3 regions of the Rhizobium sp. ERR 1071 genome follow, and region 2 is predicted to be linked to each of the others. Evidence: riboswitches for the same ligand, from Rfam matches in the RefSeq annotation. Region 2 holds a riboswitch; each other region holds the start of a gene.

Region 1 (7,335 bases), on a different contig from region 2:
ATTCGCTGATGTTATCAGCTGGGGCACGGCCCAACTCGGCACCACCCGCAAAGGGACGGTAAATCCGTGAAATGGACTTACGTACAATTCCGGAACTTGCGTTCTGGCATGACAACGGTGCCTACTGCCAGTCGCGATTGTTCGGGAATCGCACATGGACTTTCTACGCTCAGAATTCGCATTTAAATCGGCGGCCCTTAAAATTGAACGCGGCCTCTCGTCGCGCTCTTCATCATTTGCTGTAAGTCCAGAAGATGTGGCTGAGATGTTGCTGCCGCTAACGAGTGCTGCCGACGGCGAGCAACTTTTGCATGGCTCCAGGAAACTGGCAGAAATGCTCAATCAATCAAATTCCACACCTCTGAAATGCGCTTGGATTCAGCAGAAGCTGGCCAGAGCGTTCGCTGGAAGATCGTATCAGAGCCTCCGGCGATCGTTCGACTTCCCCACGGACTTCCGGGAAATCTTTCCGGGCGCAGCACTTCCGTACGGTTGCATGGAACCGGGCCAGACGCAAACCCACCCCTATCCGAGAGAACTCCTTGCCTTCCCCGAGCTCTCGCAATGGCGCGCAAATTGGGAACGGTCCGGCGTGTCGACGCGCGAACGACCGTTCTTTCCGCCTATGCTTCCAAGCTCATATTTCCAAGGCCATGAACCTCATTACGAGCGGCGGACGAACTGGCGCGCAGAGACCAGGGGACCTAACCCGCTTGCTCGCTCACCTTCCGAAAACGGACATAGCTGCGTTCTCGTCAGACACAGAGGACGGCATCTTATTGGTGCAGCGCGTTGGAAATGGTGGGGCGATTCGGGATACATCAGCGGTGTCTGCTTTAGCCTTTATTTGCTAACAAGAACTGGATGGCTGAAGACCTTCTTCGACATACGCCCTTACTACGCTGAGCCGACTTGCGGGCCTTTCATCTACAGAGATGGACGTGGGGAGGAAAGTGATCATATCCAGGCCGGCCTTGAGGAGCTCAGTCGACTGGCTGCTGATGAATCCAAGGATGAAGAAGAGCTGGAGCAGTGGGGTCTAGTGAGCAGTTTTTCGTCCCCGTAAACCGCGACGGCCAATGATATCCAATTCCGACATATGGCTTTTCGATAAGAGTTACAGAGCCGGGGGAGGTCGCTGTAGACCTTCGGCTAGGGCATGCTTGGGAACCTGCTGGGCCGCGGCTCGAAATATGATGCCCCGGCAGATTGTGGAGCCTCGTGTTCACCGCGTTCCAGCCATGTTGAGGCCTTAGCCGAAGTAAAAGTCGTGGTTCTCATCGGCGTTCGGCGAGAGCGCTGAGAGAACGGCTGAGTTGACCTTGCTGACATGATAGCCTGGCTTAACCGGCCGGCCGTCGTAACGGAAATCAGCGCGGAATTCTCGGCGGCTCGAGCACGCTCGTCGGGTCGCCGAGGGAGATAATGTCCCTTCTGCCTTTTGTTGTTGTCGATCGGGTTCATCTGCGTTATTCCTTGTTTCAATCATTCAAGGATTGTTGAAATATGGATCAACGTCAAGCCCTCATCGCATTCGGCGCGCTTTCTCAGGAGACCCGCCTGCACATCATCCGCATGCTGGTTGTTGCAGGCCCTGACGGCATGGCTGCGGGTACGATCGCTGAAAAAGCGGAAGTCTCGCCCTCGAACGTGTCCTTCCATCTGAAGGAGCTCGAACGATCCGGCCTGATCGCGCAGCAGCGGGCGTCCCGCTCGATCATCTACACGGCGAACTATGAAGCGCTCGGGGGCCTTGTCCGCTTCCTGATGGAAGACTGCTGCTCCGGGCACCCGGAGATCTGCGCACCGGCCGCTGAGGTGGCCGCCTGCTGCGTCCCCAATCGAGACGATAAACTGCAATGATCATGGACCGCGATCATTCCGGTACGACGGAAGGTGAGGTGATGAGTAAGTTCGATCTGCCACGGCGGCTGGTTGCCGAAGGCCTCGGGACCGCGATGCTGGTCGCGACTGTGGTCGGGTCGGGCATCATGGCAACCTCGCTGACGCAGGACATGGGGCTCGCCTTGCTCGGCAACACCCTCGCGACCGGAGCAATCCTGGTCGTCATGATCACTATTCTCGGACCGATCTCGGGCGCCCACTTCAATCCGGCGGTCTCGTTGATCTTCGCAATCTCCCGCGCCTTGCCGAAACGCGACTTCGGCCGATACGTGATTGCGCAAATCATCGGTGGCGTCAGCGGTGCGGTCGCCGCACACCTGATGTTCGGCCTGCCGATCATCGAACTGTCCACCAAGGTTCGCACCGGTGGCGCCCAATGGTTCTCCGAAGGCGTTGCGACATTCGGGCTGGTGGCGGTGATCCTCAGCGGCATCAAGTTCGAGCAGAAAGCGGCCGTGCCGTGGCTGGTCGGGCTCTACATCACCGCCGCCTATTGGTTCACCGCATCGACCTCGTTTGCCAATCCGGCCGTTGCGCTGGCACGATCGCTGACAAACACATTCTCAGGCATTCGGCCGATCGATCTGCCTGGCTTCTGTGTGGCGGAGGTTGCCGGAGCGGTTCTTGCACTCATGCTGTTCACCTGGCTCCTGCAGCCGTCCACTTCATCGCCAATCTCATCGGAAGCAAAGCTATGAACGTTACCATCTACCACAATCCGGACTGCGGCACGTCACGCAACACATTGGCGATGATCCGCAATGCCGGGATCGAGCCTCAGGTCATCGAATATCTGAAAAATCCGCCGTCGCGCGAGCAACTGGTGAAGATGATCACTGAGGCCGCCCTGACCGTCCGCGAGGCCATTCGCGAGAAGGGCACGCCCTATGCGGAACTCGGGCTCGACAATCCGGACCTGACCGACGACCAGCTTCTCGACGCGATGTTGAAGGACCCGATCCTGATCAACCGCCCCTTCGTCGTCACACCGCTCGGCACCCGTCTGGCGCGGTCGTCGGAAATCGTTCTGGACATCCTGCCCGACACGCACAAGGGCGCCTTTGCCAAGGAGGATGGCGAAAAGATTCTCGATGAGAAGGGAAAGCGTATTGTCTGATCTGCCTGCTGCATCGCCGGAGCATCTGCGCCAGTTAGACCTCGAGGCACTTCGGCCGCCATTCTCGACGCACAAGCCGCGGATCCTCATCCTCTAGGGGGCAGAACAAGAGCAGTTCAAAATCCTGCGCTAAGAGGAACGCCATCGGTCATTGAGGATCGGTGGAATATTGCGCTCGATCAAGTGGCAGGAGCCGCATTTCCGGTTGGCCCGGCCCAAGCTCCGCCGGGAGAAATCAAACGATAAATGTTCGCAGCTTGCTAGCGCGCCAAATGTAACGCCGGCCTGACGACGAGAATGCGGGCAATCGCCGCAATGCCGTTCAAGCACACCAAGCCGGCGGCAGCCACTAGATTGATCAGCACGACCTTTGCGATGATGGATAAGGAAAAGGCACCGTCTCCAGAAGGAAGAAATGCCGTGGCGGCAAAAAGGATGCCTTCGTAAGCGACCAGTGCGGCAGCGAAAGCCGCAACCCAAGCCAGAAACGCATTGAGCTTGGCGCGCGTGACAAGCGTGGCTGCCAGGAACGCCACGAGGGCCGCGAAGCCGATGGCGATGCCCCATGCATAGCTGTCCCAATTACGCGGATAGCCAAGAATAAAATACCCAACCATCTGGTTGGCTAGCCAGGCTAGCAGCACAGCAAACAAGGCCATCCGGCGCGGCAGCATGATTACTGAGACAGTAGCCAATGCCACAAAAGGCGTGATGCAGGCAAAAACGGTACTGAGGGCGACGCTCGCACCGGCGATGATCAGTACCCAGGCAGCCGCAAAGGCCGGCGCGGAGGCATGTAGCGGAAACTGGCGGCGGTTGATCATCTCAAATTACCCGATGAAACGGCGATGACGTTTTATATCGCAGCTTTCGGCAAAAATCCAATCCGGCGCCGCAATGCGGACCCGCGCAAAATTAGACAATCAATGGCGCTCAGCGTCTCTGCCCAACACCACAAGCGCCCTTCTTAAGCTGCCGATATTGACACTCCGCCAGCCTTGGTCTCATGGTGGTTTTGCATCTTCAAGGTCGAGGAAGCCGGTGAAAATCCGGCGCGGTCGCGCCACTGTAAGGGATGCGGCCCTATTGGGGCTGTATCGCGAGCCAGACCCTCAACCTGAACAGGCATCAACCCAGGACGCGCAATCCCCAGGAGTTCACCATGACAAGCGCTGCTTTCGCACCAACCGTTTCACCCGCTCTTCCCATACCATTGCGGGACATTGTCCCTTGGGCAATTTTTGCTGGCCTTCTCTGCCTGCTCGCGATTTACTTTGTCGGCGCCGAAGAAGGCGCAACGTCAATCATCCATGGCATGTATGTCCATGAATGGGTGCATGACGGTCGCCATCTGCTCGGTTTTCCCTGCCACTAAAAGGGACATTTAAATGGTAAGAGATTTACTCGTTCGCGGGATGCTTGTGGGCATCATCGCCGGACTGATCAGTTTTGGCTTTTTGAAGCTGTACGGAGAACCGCAGGTAGACCGTGCGATCGCTTTTGAATCGCAGATGGATGAGGCAAAGGCGAAAGAAGAGATGGCCAAGGGCATGGCCATGCCACCAGAAGAGCCGGAACTTGTCAGCCGACCGATGCAGGCCAGTTGGGGCCTGTTGACGGGCGTCATGGTCTACTGCACGGCTTTCGGCGGATTGTTCGCACTGACCTTCGCGTTTTCCTACGGACGCTTTGGTGGCACGGCCTCCCCACGGGTTTCTGCCGCCCTGGTTGCCCTGACGGGTTTCATATCGGTCTATCTCGTGCCGAATATCAAGTATCCGGCAAATCCGCCATCGATCGGTAATCCTGAAACGATCGCTCCTCGAACCGAACTTTACTTCGGCATGATCTTGATCTCCGTCATCAGTATGATCTTCGCGGCAAAGCTTCGCAGCGGCTTGATAGCTCGTTGGGGAGCCTGGAATGCGACGTTTATCGTAACCGCCGTTTACTTTGCGGTTGTCTTTCTCGCTGGACAGCTTCTGCCAGCGATCAATGAAGTTCCGCAAGGCTTCCCGGCCGATCTGCTCTGGAAGTTCCGCGTCGCGTCGATGGTTGCCCAGATACTGATGTGGGGCACATTAGGCCTTGTGTTCGGCGCAGTCGTCGAGCGCATTGTTCCGACATCACGCGCGTCGGATCGTTTGGCCATTCATTGAAACGTGTGACAGGCCGCTCACCCGTGAGCGGCCTGTCACGTCATATCGCGAAAACGGGCCAAGAGGACCATAGTCCCTTGTCCAGGATCCGCCGATTCATCGGTAAATCGAAATATCCCGCCTCAATTTGCTTGATGGATGCAACCTTCGACTGGATGGCCGACTTAAAGCGCTGCTCAGAAATTCCAATCCTCGTCCTCTGTGGCAACCGCCTTGCCGATCACATAGGACGAGCCTGAGCCCGAGAAGAAGTCGTGGTTTTCGTCCGCATTCGGCGACAACGCGGAGAGGATGGCTGGATTGACCCTGCAGGCTTCGGCCGGAAAGAGCGCCTCGTAACCGAGATTCATCAGCGCCTTGTTGGCGTTGTAATGCAGGAACTTCTTGACGTCCTCGGTCAGGCCGACGCCGTCATAGAGCGCTTCGGTGTATTTGGCCTCGTTGTCATAGAGTGCGAGCAGAAGATCGAAGGCAAAGTCCTTGATCTCTTGGCGTTGCCCGTCCGAAAGCCGCTCAAGCCCGCGCTGAAATTTGTAGCCGATGTAATAGCCATGCACCGCTTCATCGCGGATGATAAGGCGGATCATGTCGGCCGTATTGGTGAGCTTGGCGCGGCTCGACCAGAACATCGGCAGATAGAAACCCGAATAGAACAGGAAGCTTTCGAGGAAGACGCTCGCGACTTTCTTCTTCAAGGGATCGCCAGAGGCATATTGCTCAATGATCAGCGTAGACTTCTTCTGTAGGAATTCGTTCTCCTCCGACCAGCGATAGGCATCGTCGACATCGGGCGTCAGGCAGAGCGTCGAGAAGATCGACGAATAGGAGCGCGCGTGGACCGCTTCCATGAAGGAGATGTTCGAGAGAACAGCCTCTTCATGCGGCGTTGCGGCATCTGCCATCAGCTTGACCGAACCGACACCGTTCTGGATGGTGTCGAGCAGAGTTAGCCCGGTGAAGACGCGGATGGTGAGCTGCTGCTCCTCTGGCTTCAGGGTTGCCCAGGACTGGCTGTCGTTCGACAGCGGCACCTTTTCCGGCAGCCAGAAATTCCCGGTCAGGCGATTCCAGACCTCGAGGTCCTTGTCGTCCTCGATGCGGTTCCAATTGATGGCGCGAACGCGGCTTGCCGGCTTGAATTGCATATTCATTTTCATCGTCCCTCAAACGTTCAGAGCGTGCAGGAAACGCAGCCCTGAACCTGCGTGCCTTCGAGCGCCATCTGACGAAGGCGGATGTAATAGATAGTCTTGATACCCTTCTTCCAGGCGTAGATCTGCGCCTTGTTGATATCGCGCGTTGTCGCGGTATCGCGGAAGAACAGCGTCAGCGACAGGCCTTGGTCGACATGCTGGGTGGCCGCCGCATAGGTGTCGATGATCTTTTCCGGCCCAATCTCGTAGGCGTCCTGGTAATAGTCGAGATTGTCGTTCGTCATGAAGGCGGCCGGGTAATAGACGCGGCCGATCTTGCCTTCCTTGCGAATCTCGATCTTGGAAACGATCGGATGGATCGAGGAGGTCGAGTGGTTGATATAGGAGATCGAGCCCGTCGGCGGCACAGCCTGGAGGTTCTGGTTATAGAGCCCGCCTTCCATGACGGCTTTCTTCAAGGCGAGCCAATCTTCCTGGGTGGGAATGGCAATCCCGGCCTTCTCGAAGATTTCCGCGACACGCCCGGTCGCGGGCTTCCATTCCTGCTCCGTATACTTATCGAAATATTCGCCGGAAGCGTATTTCGAATTCTCGAAGCCCTTGAAGCTCTGGCCACGCTCGACCGCAAGCAGATTCGAGGCGCGAATGGCGTGGTAGGTCACCGTATAGAAATAGATATTGGTGAAATCGACGCCTTCTTCCGAACCGTAGAAAATGCGCTCGCGGGCGAGATAACCGTGCAGGTTCATCTGTCCGAGGCCGATCGCATGGCTTTCGTCATTGCCCTTCTCGATCGACGGCACGGAGGAGATATGGCTCATGTCGGAGACAGCCGTCAGCGCGCGGATCGACATTTCGATCGTTTTGCCGAAATCCGGGCTGTCCATCGCGGCTGCGATGTTGAGCGAACCAAGATTGCAGGAGATGTCCTTGCCCATATGCTTGTAGGACAGATCGTCGTTGTATTCGCTGGCTTCGCTGACCTGCAGGATTTCCGAGC
Region 2 (7,335 bases):
GCCCTCGATCCACTTGGGGTTGACGACGCGCCCGCGCACGACCCGACCGATCTCCTCTTCAAGCGAGCGGATTACAGGCTTTTCCGGCCTCGAATGGTCGTTATGATAGATCGAGGGACGCGCGCCGCCAAGCTGCTCGGCCGCGGCTGCCATGCCGCCCTCGAACTGATAATAATCGTCGCTGTCGAGCAGATCGTGCTCGCGATTGTCCTGGTTCTGCACGACCGCCTGGATCGAACGCAAACGCTCTTCAAAGACGCCCCGCTCCGCCCTGCCCTCCTCGCCGGCGCCATAGGCATAGCTGCCCCAGACGAGATAGGCCTCCGCCAGATCCGCGCGCCGCTCCCAGCCTTTCTCATCGATCAGCGCCTGCAGACCAGCTCCATAAGCGCCGGGTTTCGACCCGAAGATGCGATAGCCCGCACGACGACTGGCAGACGCGGTGTCCAACCCGGCGACCTCAAGCCGCGCGATCTCGCCGCGCATACGCGCCGCAATCGGATTATCCGTTGCATCCTCATCGAGCATGCCGACCGCGCGGACTGCCCTATCGAACAAGGCGATCTGCTCGGGAAACGCATCACGGAAAAAGCCGGAGATGCGCAGCGTGACATCGACTCGCGGCCGCCGGAGCATGGCCGGCGGGATGATCTCATAGCCGGTGACGCGGCGTGAAGTCATGTCCCATACGGGCTTAACACCAATCAACGCCAGCGCCTGCGCGATATCGTCGCCACCCGTGCGCATGTTCGATGTGCCCCAGGCTGTCATGCCGAAGGAAACGGGCCATTCGCCATGATCCTGCACATAGCGGCGGATGAGCAATTCGGCCGACTTCCTGCCAAGCTCATAGGCAGCCGGCGTCGGAACCGCACGGCTGTCGACCGAATAGAAATTGCGCCCCGTCGGCAGAACATCCGGCCGGCCACGGGTCGGTGCGCCGGATGGGCCGGGAGGTACGAAACGACCGTCGAGGCCTTTGAGCAGAGCTGCGATTTCCGCGTCGCCGCAAGCGAGGATGGAAGGCTGGAGCTTCGAGCCAATCTCGCCGAGAACCATGCGAGTGTTGGGCCAGTTCTCCGGGCAGGCCGTTTCGCCATTCACGAGCTTTGCGGCCAGGAGTTCGATGCGTTCGACGGTATCGCCTTGGGTACGCCAGGAGGCGTCGGAGATGTCTTGGAGAATTGTGGGGCGCGGGCCGGTCCATTCGGCGGCCATGTCACAGTCTAGCGGGTCGAATGGCTTGTTCGGAGGGATACCCCCCTCTGTCAGCTTCGCTGACATCTCCCCCACAAGGGGGGAGATTGATTGGAGTGTGCCGCTTCGTTCTCCCGATTTATTACCAACAGCATCTGCGGATTCGACAGTCACTTGAGGCGATGGGGCAGCACGAGCAACCAATCTCCCCCCTTGTGGGGGAGATGTCGCGAAGGCGACAGAGGGGGGTATCGCACTCCCCACATCCTCGAACGCATCCCGAGCAATCGCCCGCTGCAGACTCTGATCGCCACCCTCGCCCAGCCCGCGCGGCACCCTTGCCAGCGCCACCGTCAAATCCGTCAACAACCGCCCAGCGGGCGAGACGCCGAAAATGTGCAACCCATCGCGGATCTGCATTTCCTTGAGGTCGCAGAGATAGGCATCGAGCTTGCGCAAGGCCTCGTCTTCGCCCTCGCCCTTGGCGATGCCGGCATCCTGATCTAGCCCGATATCGGCGACGAGATCGAGGATCTGTTTACGCAGCAGACGGATGCGGCGGGGATCGCCGCCGGAAGCCTCGTAATATTCGTCGACCAGCGCTTCCAGATCCTTCAGCGGGCCATAGCTTTCGGCACGCGTCAGCGGCGGCGTCAGGTGATCGATGATGACGGCGCTCGTGCGGCGCTTGGCCTGCGTGCCCTCGCCGGGATCGTTGACGATGAAGGGATAGAGGTTCGGCAGTGGTCCGAGGATTGCTTCCGGATAACAATTTTCCGACAGCGCCAACGCCTTGCCCGGCAGCCATTCGAGATTGCCGTGCTTGCCCATGTGAATGACCGCATGCGCATCGAAAGAGCGGCGCAGGAAGGCATAGAAGGCAAGATAGCCGTGCGGCGGCACGAGATCGGGAGAATGGTAGCTCTCCTTCGGATCGATATTGTAGCCGCGCGCCGGCTGGATACCAACGAGCACATCCCCGAAGCGGGCGAACGGCAGGGCAAAGCCGTCATCCAACGCATAGGGATCGGCCTCAGGCTCCCCCCAGCGCGCGGTAATCTCATCTTGAATCGGTTTGGGAAGCGACGAGAAGAAATGCTTGTAGTCGCTGAAGGAAAGCGTCTCGCCGACCACGCGGCCATCGTACCCCGAATTTGTCGGCCCTTCCGCCAAGTGCCGCATCAGCGCATCGCCGTCGGCAGGCAGATCGGCAACGCCGTAGCCGGCCGCCCGCATCGCCTTCAGCACTTCGATCGTGCCGGCCGGCGTATCGAGCCCGACACCATTGCCGAGACGTCCATCACGATTGGGATAGTTCGCCATAACAAGCGCGACGCGGCGATCGCCGGGCAGCGTATTGCGCAGCCGCGCCCAATTGGCTGCAAGCCGCGCCGTATAGCGCATGCGATCCTGAAGCGGCTCGCTGGCGACGATATTGGCCTCGACTCTCTCGTCATAGCGGGCCGCAGCCTTGAAGGACACGGCGCGGGCAAGAACACGGCCGTCGACCTCGGGGAGCGCCACGTTCATGCCGAGATCGCGCGCCGAAAGCCCCTGCGAAGATGCCTCCCACGCCTCCTTCGACGACGCCGAGAAGATGGCTTGCAGAACAACGGCATCGCCCGTTTCCAGTACCGTCGCCTGACGATCTGCACCGGGCGCCGAAACGGCAAAGCCAGTGGCATTGATGACCACGCCTGGCTTCAGCTCGGTAAAGACACTTTCGAGAATACCGACCGACACGGCGTCTTTGAGGCTATAGGCAAAGACCGGCAACGGCCGCATGCCCTCAGCGATAAGCGCCTCTATCATGCCTTCGACAGGTCCGGTTTCACCGCTCTGAACCAACGCCCGATAGAAGGAAATCGCGACGGTCGGAGGTTCGAATCCTGCAGGGATCGCCATCTCCGCTTTGGAGACTCTCCGCCACTCCTCGACGCCGATCACGCCCCGCCCCGGCCACCAGATCCCGGCCTTCATCAAGGGTACGGCGGGCATCGGCTTCTCGGCGCCTGAGAGCATCGCCTCGGCATAGGCGAGAAACGCCCGCGAATTCGCCTCCCCGCCCTCGATCAGATAGGACCAGAGCGCATTGAGGTCATCGAGCGCGACGTTGGAAAAAGGTGTCAGCCCGGGATCAGGTTTCGAATCACCCGGCAGCACCGCGATCAAGGCACCCTGGCGCGCTGCACTGGCATGCAGCGCCTCCAGCGCATAGTGGAAGTAGCTTGCTCCTCCCAGCGCCCGCACGATGATGAGCTTCGCATGCCGCGCCGTTCTCTCGATATAGGTATCGACGGACATCGGATGCTTGAGGCTCATCAGGCTTGCAAGCCGAAGGGAACAGCCGCCCTCTCCGTGGGCCGCGGCAATCGCCGCAAGCTCGGTATCGGCAGCCGACAGAAAGAGGATATCGCCGGGCGACTGCCCGAGATCGATCGCCTCCTCTCCGTCGCTGATGGTTCCCTTTTGAGCCAGGAGAAGGTGCATGGATTTCCCTTAGACCAATGCTTCGATCGCCTTGCGAACGATCGTCTCGTCCATCTCGTGCAGGCCGATCACGACAAGCCGGGTCGCGCGGGCTTCACCCGGCGTCCAGGCGCGATCGAAATAGGTGTCGATGCGGCTGCCGACGGCCTGAAGCTGCAGGCGCATGGGCTTGCCGGGGACATCGACGAAGCCCTTGAGGCGCAGCACATCATGCTCCGCAATCACGCCCTTCAGCGCATCGACGAAGGCGGCCGGATCGGCAATCGGGCCGAGTTCGACGACGAAGCTGTCGAACTCGTCGTGGTCATGCGGCGTGCCATCCTCGTGCTCCAACTCGTGGTGAGATTTGCGGTTGACGATATCGTCTTCCGTGCCGATCCCGAGGCCGAGCAGGACAGTGGCAGGCACATCGCCGTTCTTGGCCTCGATGATTGTCGGCTTGCGGGCGGTGCGCGAGGCTACTTCGGCGCGGACGCGGCCGAGACCATCAGTGTCGATCAGATCGGTCTTGTTGAGCACGATCAGATCGGCGCAGGTCAGCTGATCCTCGAAAAGTTCCTCGATCGGGCTTTCGTGATCAAGCGAGTCGTCCTCGACGCGAGCAGCCTCTACGGCGTCGTGATCGTCGGCGAAACGGCCGGCGGCAACAGCCGCGCTGTCGACCACCGTGATGACGCCGTCGACGGTGACATGGGTGCGAATATCAGGCCAGTTGAAGGCGGCGACCAGCGGCTGCGGCAGGGCAAGGCCTGACGTCTCGATGACGATGTGGTCCGGGCGCGCATCACGCTCCAAAAGCTTCGTCATAGTCGGGATGAAATCGTCGGCAACGGTGCAGCAGATGCAACCATTGGTCAGCTCGATGATGTCATCTTCCGTGCAGTTCTCCGCACCGCAGCCCTTCAGCACGTCGCCATCAACGCCGAGGTCGCCGAACTCGTTGATGATCAGCGCGATCTTCTTGCCGCCGGCATTTTGCAGGAGGTTGCGGATCATCGTCGTCTTGCCGGCCCCCAGGAAGCCGGTGATGACGGTGGCTGGAATCTTTTCCTGATTCATATGCATCAACCCTTCATTTTCAGCGGCAGGCCCGCTGCGATAAAATAAACTTCAGCACTCGCCGCCGCGACCATCTGGTGCAGGCGGCCGGCATGATCGCGAAATTCGCGCGCCATGCGATTTTCTGGTACGATTCCCAAGCCCACCTCGTTGGAGACGAGAACGAGCCTTGATCGCGCAGTCGGCAGAAATGCAGTGAGAGCGGCAAATTCTGCCGCCATATCCCGCTCGGCCATCATCAGATTGGTCACCCAGAGCGTCAGGCAGTCGATAAGCACCGCCCGCCCCTCCGCGTCGATAGCGGCAAGCTGCCCGACGAGATCCATAGGCTCCTCATGCGTCTGCCATAGATCGCCGCGATCGGCACGATGCTTGGCGATGCGCTCGCGCATCTCGTCATCCCACGCCCGCCCTGTCGCCACATAGTGACATTCGAGGCCGGTATCCGACACCAGCGATTCTGCAAACCTGGATTTGCCGGAGCGCGCGCCGCCAAGAACGAAGACCGCTTGGGAAATCGAAGACGACATGCGTTATGCCCGCTCTCGAGCAAAAGCGAGGGTCGGCAGCACGTCGCTGGAACCGGGAAACAGGCGCTCACACGCCGAAAACTCGTCTTGCGCCATGACAACCTCCGTGCTGGCAGCGGAACTCGCGTCCCAAAACAGGCTCTGCGCCCGGCACGCATGGCAGGTCTCCTGGCTCGCGGATGAGGCGCCGCAAGGGGGCGGACCGAAACCGGTCGCCCCCGATCGTGCGCCAGCGGATCTTTCTCACCTTCCCGGCAATGCATCATGAAAAGGCGGACGATTCGTAGAATAAGAGGCGTCCAGCCCCGGTTAATCATGATGCCACACCAGTGGCTTTTTCGATTTGCGCCTGCCCCGCCCCGTTCGCCCCATGCGAACCATCGACGAAATAGACTTCAAACCGAACGAAAGACCCTGACCGCTCTACAGTCGCGGGGTCGGCTGTGATGAGAACGCCCGGATTGGGTCCGCCCCTTCACATTCCCTTTTCATCCCATGCGGCAGATCGCCGCTCAGGAACCATTCGTTATGCCGCAATGATTAGGCTTTCACTGAGTTCAAGTCAATCAACGGCATGGATGCGACCTGCGCCATCCTGATTGCGAATTCGGTTGAAAATTCCCATAAAACCAGCGGCTTTTTTGCCGTATTTCTTTGATGTTAGGAGTTTATAGAGGGTAACCCCTCACATTCGAGCAAAACGTATCGTCCGCTTCCAATGCTGCAGAAATTCCAACCGCGACGTCTCGGCGTCTTCTCGGTCCTATTCGATCTCGGTCGCTTCAGGGCATTGCTGCGCCGTGGCGAGCTGGGACTTGTTTTTGCCGGCGCGCTGGTGGGAATAGCGTCCGGCTGTGCCGTCACCGCGATGAGCTATATCTCGCGCAAGCTTCACAGCGTCATCTACGGTATAACCGACTACGAACGCTTGAGTTCGGCAGCAATGGCGATTCCCGACAAATCGGTGTTGTTCATCGCACCGATCGCAGGCGGCATCATTCTCGGCATATTGCTCTACATATTGTCGCGCACGCGCAAGAAGCCGATGGTCGACCCGATCGAAGCCAATGCGCTGCATGGCGGCCGGATGTCGCTTACCGACAGCATCATCGTCGCCGTGCAGAACCTGATCTCGAATGGATTCGGCGCGTCCGTCGGGCTTGAAGCGGGTTACACGCAGCTCGCGGCCGGCATTGCCTCCAAATTCGGCTATAAGATGCAGATGCGCCGCGCAGACCTGCGCATGCTCGTCGGCTGCGGTGCTGCGGGTGCTATTGCCTCAGCATTCAATGCGCCGCTCACCGGTGCCTTCTATGCCTTTGAGCTCATCATCGGCAGCTATTCGATCCTGACGCTAACCCCTGTCGTCGTCTCGGCACTGATATCGACGATGATTGCAAGACTGCTTGCCGGCGATGACTTCGCCATCGATATCGATCATTTCGGGGCGATCGTTCCGGCGGATTATCTTCCAGCTATCCTGCTTGGTGCCTTCTGCGCCGGTATCGGCATCCTGATCATGCAGGGCGTCGCCTGGGTCGAAGAATTGGCACGCAAGAGTTCCATCGCGCCGCCTTTCCGGCCCGCGCTCGGCGGCCTGGTCGTCGGAACACTGGCGTTGATTTCGCCGCAGGTCCTATCTGCCGGCCATGGCGCGCTGCATCTCAATCTGTCTACGGACGTGACGCTGGGCGCCTTGCTGGGTCTATTCCTGCTGAAATCGCTCGCCTCCGCAATATCGATCGGCTCCGGCTTCAGAGGCGGCCTCTTCTTCGCTTCGCTGTTCATGGGCGCACTGCTCGGCAAGATCTTCGCCTATTGTGCACCCTATTTCGATCATGCCACGCTGACGCCGGTCGTCTATGCCGTCGTCGGCATGAGCTCGCTGGCCGTTGCCATCATCGGCGGCCCGCTGACCATGACCTTCCTGGCGCTTGAAATCACCGGGGACTTTCCGATCACTGCCCTGGTGCTGGCTGCCGTCATCACCTCATCGCTGGTGGTGCGCACGACCTTCGGCTACTCCTTCGCCACATGGCGCTTCCATTTGCGCGGCGAG
Region 3 (7,335 bases), on a different contig from region 2:
TCTTCCAGCGCCTGCCGGTCGGCCGCCGTAACCTTGTCGTCGCGCATCCGCACGAACCACTCCAGGGCTTCCATGACGATCGGGTCAGTCACTTCTTCGTTCATATCGCTTCGCAGCCCGGCGTTCCCTAGACCCTTGTGGGTCAAAGCCTCTATTACCCATGACACCGCAAGCAAGCTATCCGATGAATGAGGAACCGGATTAATAGCGACCAATTTTCCGGTCGAGCTCTGCAAGAGCGAGAACGATGTGAGAAATCACGGTGTTGCGAGAAATACCTTGGCGTGCAGCGATTTCGTCATAGCCCATGCCTTCGAACTTGTTGAGGACGAAGGCCTCGCGGCGCTTTATCGGCAGCGACGCGACTGCCTGCAGAACACGTCGCAATTCACAACGATAGATCGCTGTCATTTCTGGGGAGGGGCGTCCATCCGGTATGGCGTGAAGCTCTGCATCCGGGATGCCAACTTCGCCATGTCGCTTGAGATCTCGGAGATGATTGAGCGCGAGATTGCGTGCCGTCGTCATGAGATAGGCCGGGCAGTTGTCGAGATTGCCAGTGTCCGCGGCCGCGACTAATTTGGTGAATGCTTGCTGGACAAGATCGTCCGTCGTGGCCCAGTTGCCGACGAGGCGTCGGATGAGTTGTTGCAGGCGCCTTTGTTCGGAGACGTATAAACCAGCGATATCAAACGTCTTGGCACTCATTGACTTCATCCAGATTTCAAACCGCGACAGATCCTCCTGTTGGCTGTAGGTGATCGAAAAATGAACTGCAATCTCGGAATCTTAGACGGCTTCTAAAGTGCTCCAGAGATACCAGCCCGCCGAGGTGATAAGTGACGGATTTCATTTAGGGTCGCATCACGCGCCTTGCGTCGTATTCTTGATCACATTTGTCATGTTTCGAACGATTGTGGCTATTGAGCAACATTCGTTTCCACGGCTGGGCGTTTACAAGCTGTTGTCCAGGCGAACCCCGTTTCAGCTTGGAGGCGCATTTAACTTCAAACGAGGACTCCACCCAATTCAGTTGGCCTTAAGCCACTTGAGGATACGCAGAAGTTCATTAGGATCCCGGCCGCGGGTTCGACTCCTTTATTTCGATGGACATGACCTGACAAAGCTGGATTTCGCTGAACGTCGGCAGATCCTCGATGGGCTTCTCGTCGATCATGCTGGCGTCATCAAACTATCCGAGAAGGTTGAAGCCGATGGCGACGAATTGCTGGCCGCCGCATGTGCGCACGGGCTGGAGGGTATCATCGCCAAGAACCGTGACCAGCCGTATCGCTCGGGCCGTACGGGTGATTGGATCAAGGTGAAATGCGTCCGGAGCGACAGTTTTTTCATCGTCGGTTATGAACCATCTGCCGTTGCGCACGGTGGGATCCGCAACTTGTTTCTTGCTGCCTATAGAGGTGACGATCTCGTTTACGTCGGCAATGTGGGGACGGGCTTCAATGAACGCTATGCCACCAGGCTCCGCAAGGATCTGGAAAAGCTCAAGACATCCCGGGCGCCGATCGCGCTGAAACAGCGTGGTGTCGTCTGGGTCCAACCGACGCTGATCGCCGAAATCGAGTATCGTGCCTGGACCGATGACGGCAAACTGCGTCACGCTTCGTACAAGGGACTCCGGGAACGGCAGGACAATGCCGAGGTCTATCGTCTACCGCAATGAGACCCAGAATGAATTGGCACAGCCCTAACCCGTGTGACAAATGGTCAAGAAGATAAGAAATGGCTCCGTTTCAATCGCCGCCAACAATAAAACTCTCCCGGCTACGCGATATTGGTTGGTCTCTGTGGGATCCAATAGGTTTATTGAAACCAGGACAACGGTGGGAAGATGAAGAGTGTAGGTCGTTCGCCGATGAATACGATACTTACCTGCTAAACGCGGCAGAACAGTTGCGTAGAGGAGTTGCCACTTCCACCGTCATTGCATATCTGGTTGACATCGAAGCTAATTACATGGGTTTGGGACAAAGACCCGATACCCATGAAAGGGCAAATTCATTGGTTGGCGCGATCAATGCGGACAGTTTGCTGTGAACCTATCCGAAGCCTTAGGCGTGGTGCCCCGCCAATTGAGCCAATCCGTTCCCCCGCAACTGGCCTGAAACGGCCCCTAGAGATCGGGATTGGCCGGCAAGTTGACCGCGGTGCGCTCTCACACTCGCCGATTTCCGGCGAGCAATATCATGGTCTCGTTCAATCCCAATCTGGAAGAATTTGGGCCTATTTGTATCGCTATCGCAATTGGTAGAGAATTGAAAAAATTGGCGTATTTCGCTTCGGCATAGGATACTAATACTTAGCCTGATAAAGAACAGATAAGCAGAGTTGTGGAACGTCTGGGCGGTTTGGTGGCTGTTGCATACCAGCCTGAAACCGCACTTTCCACGAGTGTTGAAGAATAGATACGCTAGGGACAGCTGCCTGTTATTCTAGGCAGGGGGTTGGGTTGAGCGGCCCACATCGATCCGTCCAATCGCCGCCACGGGCATATTACGACCGAGCTGGTGGGCGACGAAATCAAGCGCCTCAATGCGTTTTGCCGCCGGGCGACCGATGGTCAAGGGACCGATGTGATCATTGAAGATGTGTTAGGCACAGAAGATGCCGCCCGGCTCGAACGTTTTGATGCAGTGCAGCTTGCAACCGTTCTTCAGAGTTGCCGCGAGCATACGACGGCGAGTTCTGCCGGCAAAACCTCGTTTGCGATCTCGCGATTGGAAAAGAAAAGCAGCAATGACGCAGATCGTCTCACGAAGTATCTTGCGCGCTTCGATCTCGGATTTGAAGACATCAAGCTGCGGTGACCGCCGGCAGATTCCGTAGTGCTATTCAAAACGCGGAAAGACGAGTTCCATCACCTAGCCTGATCTAAAGCGTAATGTTCTCGCGAACTTATGGGTTGTTTGAATTTCCGGGCCGACAGTTCGATTCCCCTCACATCATTACGGATCGATTTTGTCGACTGTGGGTCGTGATCTCTAAAAGTGGCATTGCAGCCGAGTGCGGGACGACTGCTTTGCGCCGTCATTTCGGATAGCGGGACCGCCTGAAAGCTGCCTTCCCCTGATCGTATCGCCTCGTCAGCGTCGGCTATAGGCCGACGCTAGGGATACTATAGAGACGGCTAGTCCTTCGCGCACCAGAGAGCAAAGGTCTCCGGCTCTCGCAAGGCGATGACAAGATGCAACTGGCGTTGCCAATGAAGTCAGACATTAGCTTCGCATTCTACCCAAAAAAACCATGTAGCAAGTCATATAAAGATGTCGTTATATGGTTGACGGCTGCGCTCTCGCCAAGGCATGGTGTGCCCGTCGTGGTTCTGCGGATGTCGAAATCCGGAGCTAAGAGGGAATTCGGTGGCGGCGACACAAGCGCACATACCGGAGCTGCCCCCGCAACTGTAGGCGGAGAGTTGTCGTTCAACATGTCACTGAGGAAGACTCCTCGGGAAGACGAACGTCAGCGATGACCCGCAAGCCAGGAGACCTGCCGCGATAGATAACGTCCACGGGCGGGGTGTCCCGGTGTGCCGCTTTACGCGATCGGCATGCCCTGCCGTTCGCCCTGCGTCATGCGTCCGCCCCGTCACAACCTGATGGAAGTGCGGATGACACAGACGATCAAAACAACCGGCCAGCCAGCTCTGGCGACCCGTCTCATCGACATCGTTTTTCCCGGAGATACGAACCATCACGGAACGCTGTTTGGCGGAGCTGGCCTTGCTCTCATGGACCGCGTCGCATTCATAGCGGCCACCCGCTTCGGACGCGTCCCCTTCGTGACGGCCTCGTGTGAGCGCATCGATTTCAAGCAGCCGGCACATGCCGGCCACATCGTTGAGTTCTCGGCGGCGCCGGTCAGAGCCGGACGTCGATCTGTGACGGTCGAGGTCGAGATGTTCGCGGAGACAGTAGTAGGGCATCACCGCCATGCTTGCACTCGCGGCATCTTTAATATGGTGGCAACTCCCGAAGGCCAGGGCGCCCGGGATTTTTGCCTCCCGGAACTCCTGCCTGTGGAGCCGCCGCTTCCGATGGCGAGCGTCAAGATGGTGGATATCGTTTTTCCGGATCAGGCAAACAGCGTCGGGCGGATGTTCGGGGGTGAGGCTATCTCGTTCATGACGAAAGCCGCCTTCGTGGAGGCATCGCGCTACTCCGGCAAGCTGGTGGTGCTGGCGTCATCCGAGCGTATCGACTTTGCGAGACCCATTGAGATCGGGGAGATCGTCGAGGCGGAGGCACGTATCGAACGTGTGGGTCACAGCTCGATGCTTGTTGAGACAAAGCTCTGGTCGGAGAATCTGCTCGCGGGCGAAAGATCCATTACCGCCACTGGGTACTTCAACATGGTGGCGGTCGGCGAAGACAGCCGGCCGATTGCGATCCTCGAGGAAACCACTGCGGTAGAACTCTCCGCAAGCGAGGACGGGCACGCTCATGCTTGACCGACAGCATTTATCGATCCTGCGCGAAGTGGATCGCCTGGGAAGTCTGACCGCGGCCGCGGAACGGCTGAACGTGACCCAGTCCGCGCTCAGCCATACGATCCGAAAGCTCGAAGACCGCTATGGCGTGGCGATGTGGGAGAAGGACGGTCGCAATCTCCGTCTCACACAGGCTGGCCGCTACGTTGTTTCGGTGGCGCAGCGTGTGCTGCCGCAGATCGAGAGGGCCGAACATGTCCTGACGGACTATCGTCAGGGTCAGCGGGGTTCTTTGAGGATCGGCATGGAATGTCATCCATGCCATCAATGGCTGATGGGTGTGACAAAACCCTACCTCATGGACTGGCCGCAGGTAGACCTGGAGCTGACGACCTCATTCGCCGCCGGCGGTGTGTCGGCGCTAATGGTCCACGAGATCGACATCCTGATCACCCCGGACCCGATCGAGGCACCGGGTATCCTGTACGTGCCGGTGTTCGACTATGAGCTCGTGCTTGCCGCTCCAAGCTCTCACCCGCTTGCGAGCAGGGACTATGCCGACCCGATGGATCTCACCCATGAAACTCTCCTGACCTACCCTGTTCCGCCGCAGAGGTTGGACGTGTTCACGCAATTCCTGGTGCCCGCCAATTGCAGCCCCCGACACCACCGCAATGTCGAGACAACCGAGATGATGCTCCAGCTCGTGGCTGCTGGCCGTGGGGTCAGCGCCATCCCGGACTGGCTGGTGCACCAGCAGGCGGCAACGCTCGGCGTCTGCCCTGTGCGGATCGGCCCCACAGGGATCCACAAGAGCATTCATCTCGGCCTGAGACGTAGGGAAGAGGCCGTCGATTTCATTGCGGGCTTTCTCACTGCGTCGCGCGGGTCGAGAGATGTCTCTCGTCCCAAGCATGAGAGCCGCTCATGATTGCGTGAAATCAAATCAATTTTTCTTCGTCAAAGGCTCAGACATAAGGGGTGCACATACCAGCAGCAGAATCCTCCAGTACTGACAGGTAAAAGGGTGAGAGAAGCGATGAGAGCGATAAAGGAGAAACAAAGCGACCCTGCTTTCACTTCGGATGTGACGGATGATAATGCGGCGGACGCGGGATTTCGCTTCGTCCTCAAGAGTATTCCCTTCGATGAGAACTACCTTCCGGCAGCTAACACGCGCATTACGACTAATTTCGCGAACCTCGCCAGGGGGGCACGCCGCCAGGAGAATCTTCGCAACACCCTGACGATGATCGACAATCGCTTCAACGCCTTGGTTCATTGGGACAATGCTACAGGTGATCGATATTCCGTCGCCCTCGACATCATCTCGGTCGAGCTTGCGACCGATGCTCGAGGCAAGTCCGACGCCTTGCCGCTGATTGAGATCCTGAAGACGACGATCATCGACCGAGCCACGAATGCTCGCATCGACGGCATCGTCGGAAACAACCTGTCATCCTACATCCGCGACTATGATTTCAGCATCGTGCTGCCCTCATACAACAAGGAGCGCGCCGAATTCAGTACACCGGAGAATTTCGGGGAGCTGCATGGAAACCTGTTCCAATCGTTCCTGAAGTCCGAAGCGTTCAAGACGCATTTCAGGAAGCCGCCGGTGATCTGCCTGAGCGCCTCGAGCAGCAGGACCTATCGTCGGACTGAAAATCAGCATCCCGTGCTGGGGATCGAATACCAGCAGAATGGCTTCTCGGCGACCGATGAATACTTCGGTAAGATGGGATTAAAGGTTCGCTTCTTCATGCCGCCACATAGCGTGGCGCCTCTGGCATTCTACTTCCTCGGCGACCTTCTCCATGACTACACCGATCTTGAACTGATCGGCACCATCAGCACGATGGAGACCTTTCAGAAGATCTATCGTCCCGAAATCTATAACGCCAATTCGCCAGCGGGCGGCGTCTATCAACCGAGCCTGAAGCACCAGGACTACTCGCTGACCCGCATCGTCTACGATCGGGACGAACGTAGCCGGCTGGCCGTGGAACAGGGCAAGTTCGCCGAGGACCATCTGATCAAGCCTTACGGGCACATTCTTGAACAATGGTCTGCCAAGCACGCTCATTGACGAACCGAAATCACAAGGTCGAATGCCATGAAAACACTTCTGCCCACGTCAACTGCCGGCAGCCTGCCGAAGCCTTCCTGGCTTGCCGAACCCGAGAAGCTCTGGTCGCCATGGAAGTTGCAAGGCGAGGAATTGACCGAGGGCAAGCACGACGCCCTTCGCCTTTCTCTTGATGACCAGAACCAAGCGGGCATCGATATCGTCAGCGACGGCGAGCAGACGCGCCAGCATTTCGTCACGACGTTCATCGAACACCTGGACGGCGTTGATTTCGAGAAGCGCGAGACAGTCAGGATCCGGGATCGTTATGATGCGAGCGTGCCGACCGTTGTCGGCGCCGTGTCTCGTCAAAGACCGGTTTTCGTTGAAGATGCCAAGTTCCTGCGCCAGCAAACCAAGCAGCCGATCAAATGGGCGCTTCCCGGCCCCATGACCATGATCGATACCCTCTTCGACAACCACTACAAAAGCCGGGAAAAACTGGCGTGGGAGTTCGCCAGAATCCTCAATGAGGAAGCAAGGGAACTTGAGGCTGCCGGTGTCGACATTATCCAGTTCGACGAACCCGCCTTCAACGTCTTCTTTGATGAAGTGAACGACTGGGGCGTCGCCACCCTGGAAAGGGCGATCGAAGGGCTCAAGTGCGAAACGGCGGTGCATATCTGCTATGGCTATGGGATCAAGGCCAATACCGACTGGAAAAAGACGCTGGGTTCGGAGTGGCGGCAGTATGAGCGGACGTTCCCGAAACTGCAGAAATCCAGCATCGGCATGATCTCACTGGAATGCCACAACT

Evidence for each region. Region 2 has a riboswitch for cobalamin ahead of cobU (bifunctional adenosylcobinamide kinase/adenosylcobinamide-phosphate guanylyltransferase). Riboswitches for the same ligand answer to the same signal wherever they lie in the genome.
Region 1: linked by a shared signal. The riboswitch ahead of FBZ99_RS31405 (CbtB domain-containing protein) and the one ahead of cobU (bifunctional adenosylcobinamide kinase/adenosylcobinamide-phosphate guanylyltransferase) in region 2 are both predicted to bind cobalamin.
Region 3: linked by a shared signal. The riboswitch ahead of FBZ99_RS23820 (acyl-CoA thioesterase) and the one ahead of cobU (bifunctional adenosylcobinamide kinase/adenosylcobinamide-phosphate guanylyltransferase) in region 2 are both predicted to bind cobalamin.

What each region holds. Positions count from the first base shown of each region.
Region 1 covers NZ_VITM01000018.1:77,768-85,102, forward strand. The annotation lists gene FBZ99_RS31370 (hypothetical protein) at 155-1,066, shown strand; gene FBZ99_RS31380 (ArsR/SmtB family transcription factor) at 1,507-1,863, shown strand; gene FBZ99_RS31385 (MIP/aquaporin family protein) at 1,905-2,603, shown strand; gene arsC (arsenate reductase (glutaredoxin)) at 2,600-3,022, shown strand; partial or broken gene FBZ99_RS33695 (arsenical resistance protein ArsH) at 2,997-3,116, shown strand; gene FBZ99_RS31400 (hypothetical protein) at 3,283-3,846, opposite strand; cobalamin riboswitch at 4,032-4,156, shown strand; gene FBZ99_RS31405 (CbtB domain-containing protein) at 4,185-4,397, shown strand; gene FBZ99_RS31410 (CbtA family protein) at 4,411-5,181, shown strand; gene nrdF (class 1b ribonucleoside-diphosphate reductase subunit beta) at 5,358-6,332, opposite strand; partial or broken gene nrdE (class 1b ribonucleoside-diphosphate reductase subunit alpha) at 6,353-7,335, opposite strand, start outside.
Region 2 covers NZ_VITM01000002.1:943,039-950,373, reverse strand. The annotation lists gene cobN (cobaltochelatase subunit CobN) at 1-3,687, opposite strand, end outside; gene cobW (cobalamin biosynthesis protein CobW) at 3,697-4,746, opposite strand; gene cobU (bifunctional adenosylcobinamide kinase/adenosylcobinamide-phosphate guanylyltransferase) at 4,752-5,276, opposite strand; cobalamin riboswitch at 5,418-5,815, opposite strand; gene FBZ99_RS09875 (chloride channel protein) at 5,995-7,335, shown strand, end outside.
Region 3 covers NZ_VITM01000007.1:256,866-264,200, forward strand. The annotation lists gene FBZ99_RS23795 (FecR family protein) at 1-104, opposite strand, end outside; gene FBZ99_RS23800 (RNA polymerase sigma factor) at 202-708, opposite strand; gene FBZ99_RS23805 (ATP dependent DNA ligase) at 902-1,684, shown strand; gene FBZ99_RS23810 (hypothetical protein) at 1,744-2,058, shown strand; gene FBZ99_RS23815 (hypothetical protein) at 2,529-2,828, shown strand; cobalamin riboswitch at 3,322-3,532, shown strand; gene FBZ99_RS23820 (acyl-CoA thioesterase) at 3,632-4,471, shown strand; gene FBZ99_RS23825 (LysR family transcriptional regulator) at 4,464-5,381, shown strand; gene FBZ99_RS23830 (DUF1852 domain-containing protein) at 5,382-6,539, shown strand; gene FBZ99_RS23835 (methionine synthase) at 6,567-7,335, shown strand, end outside.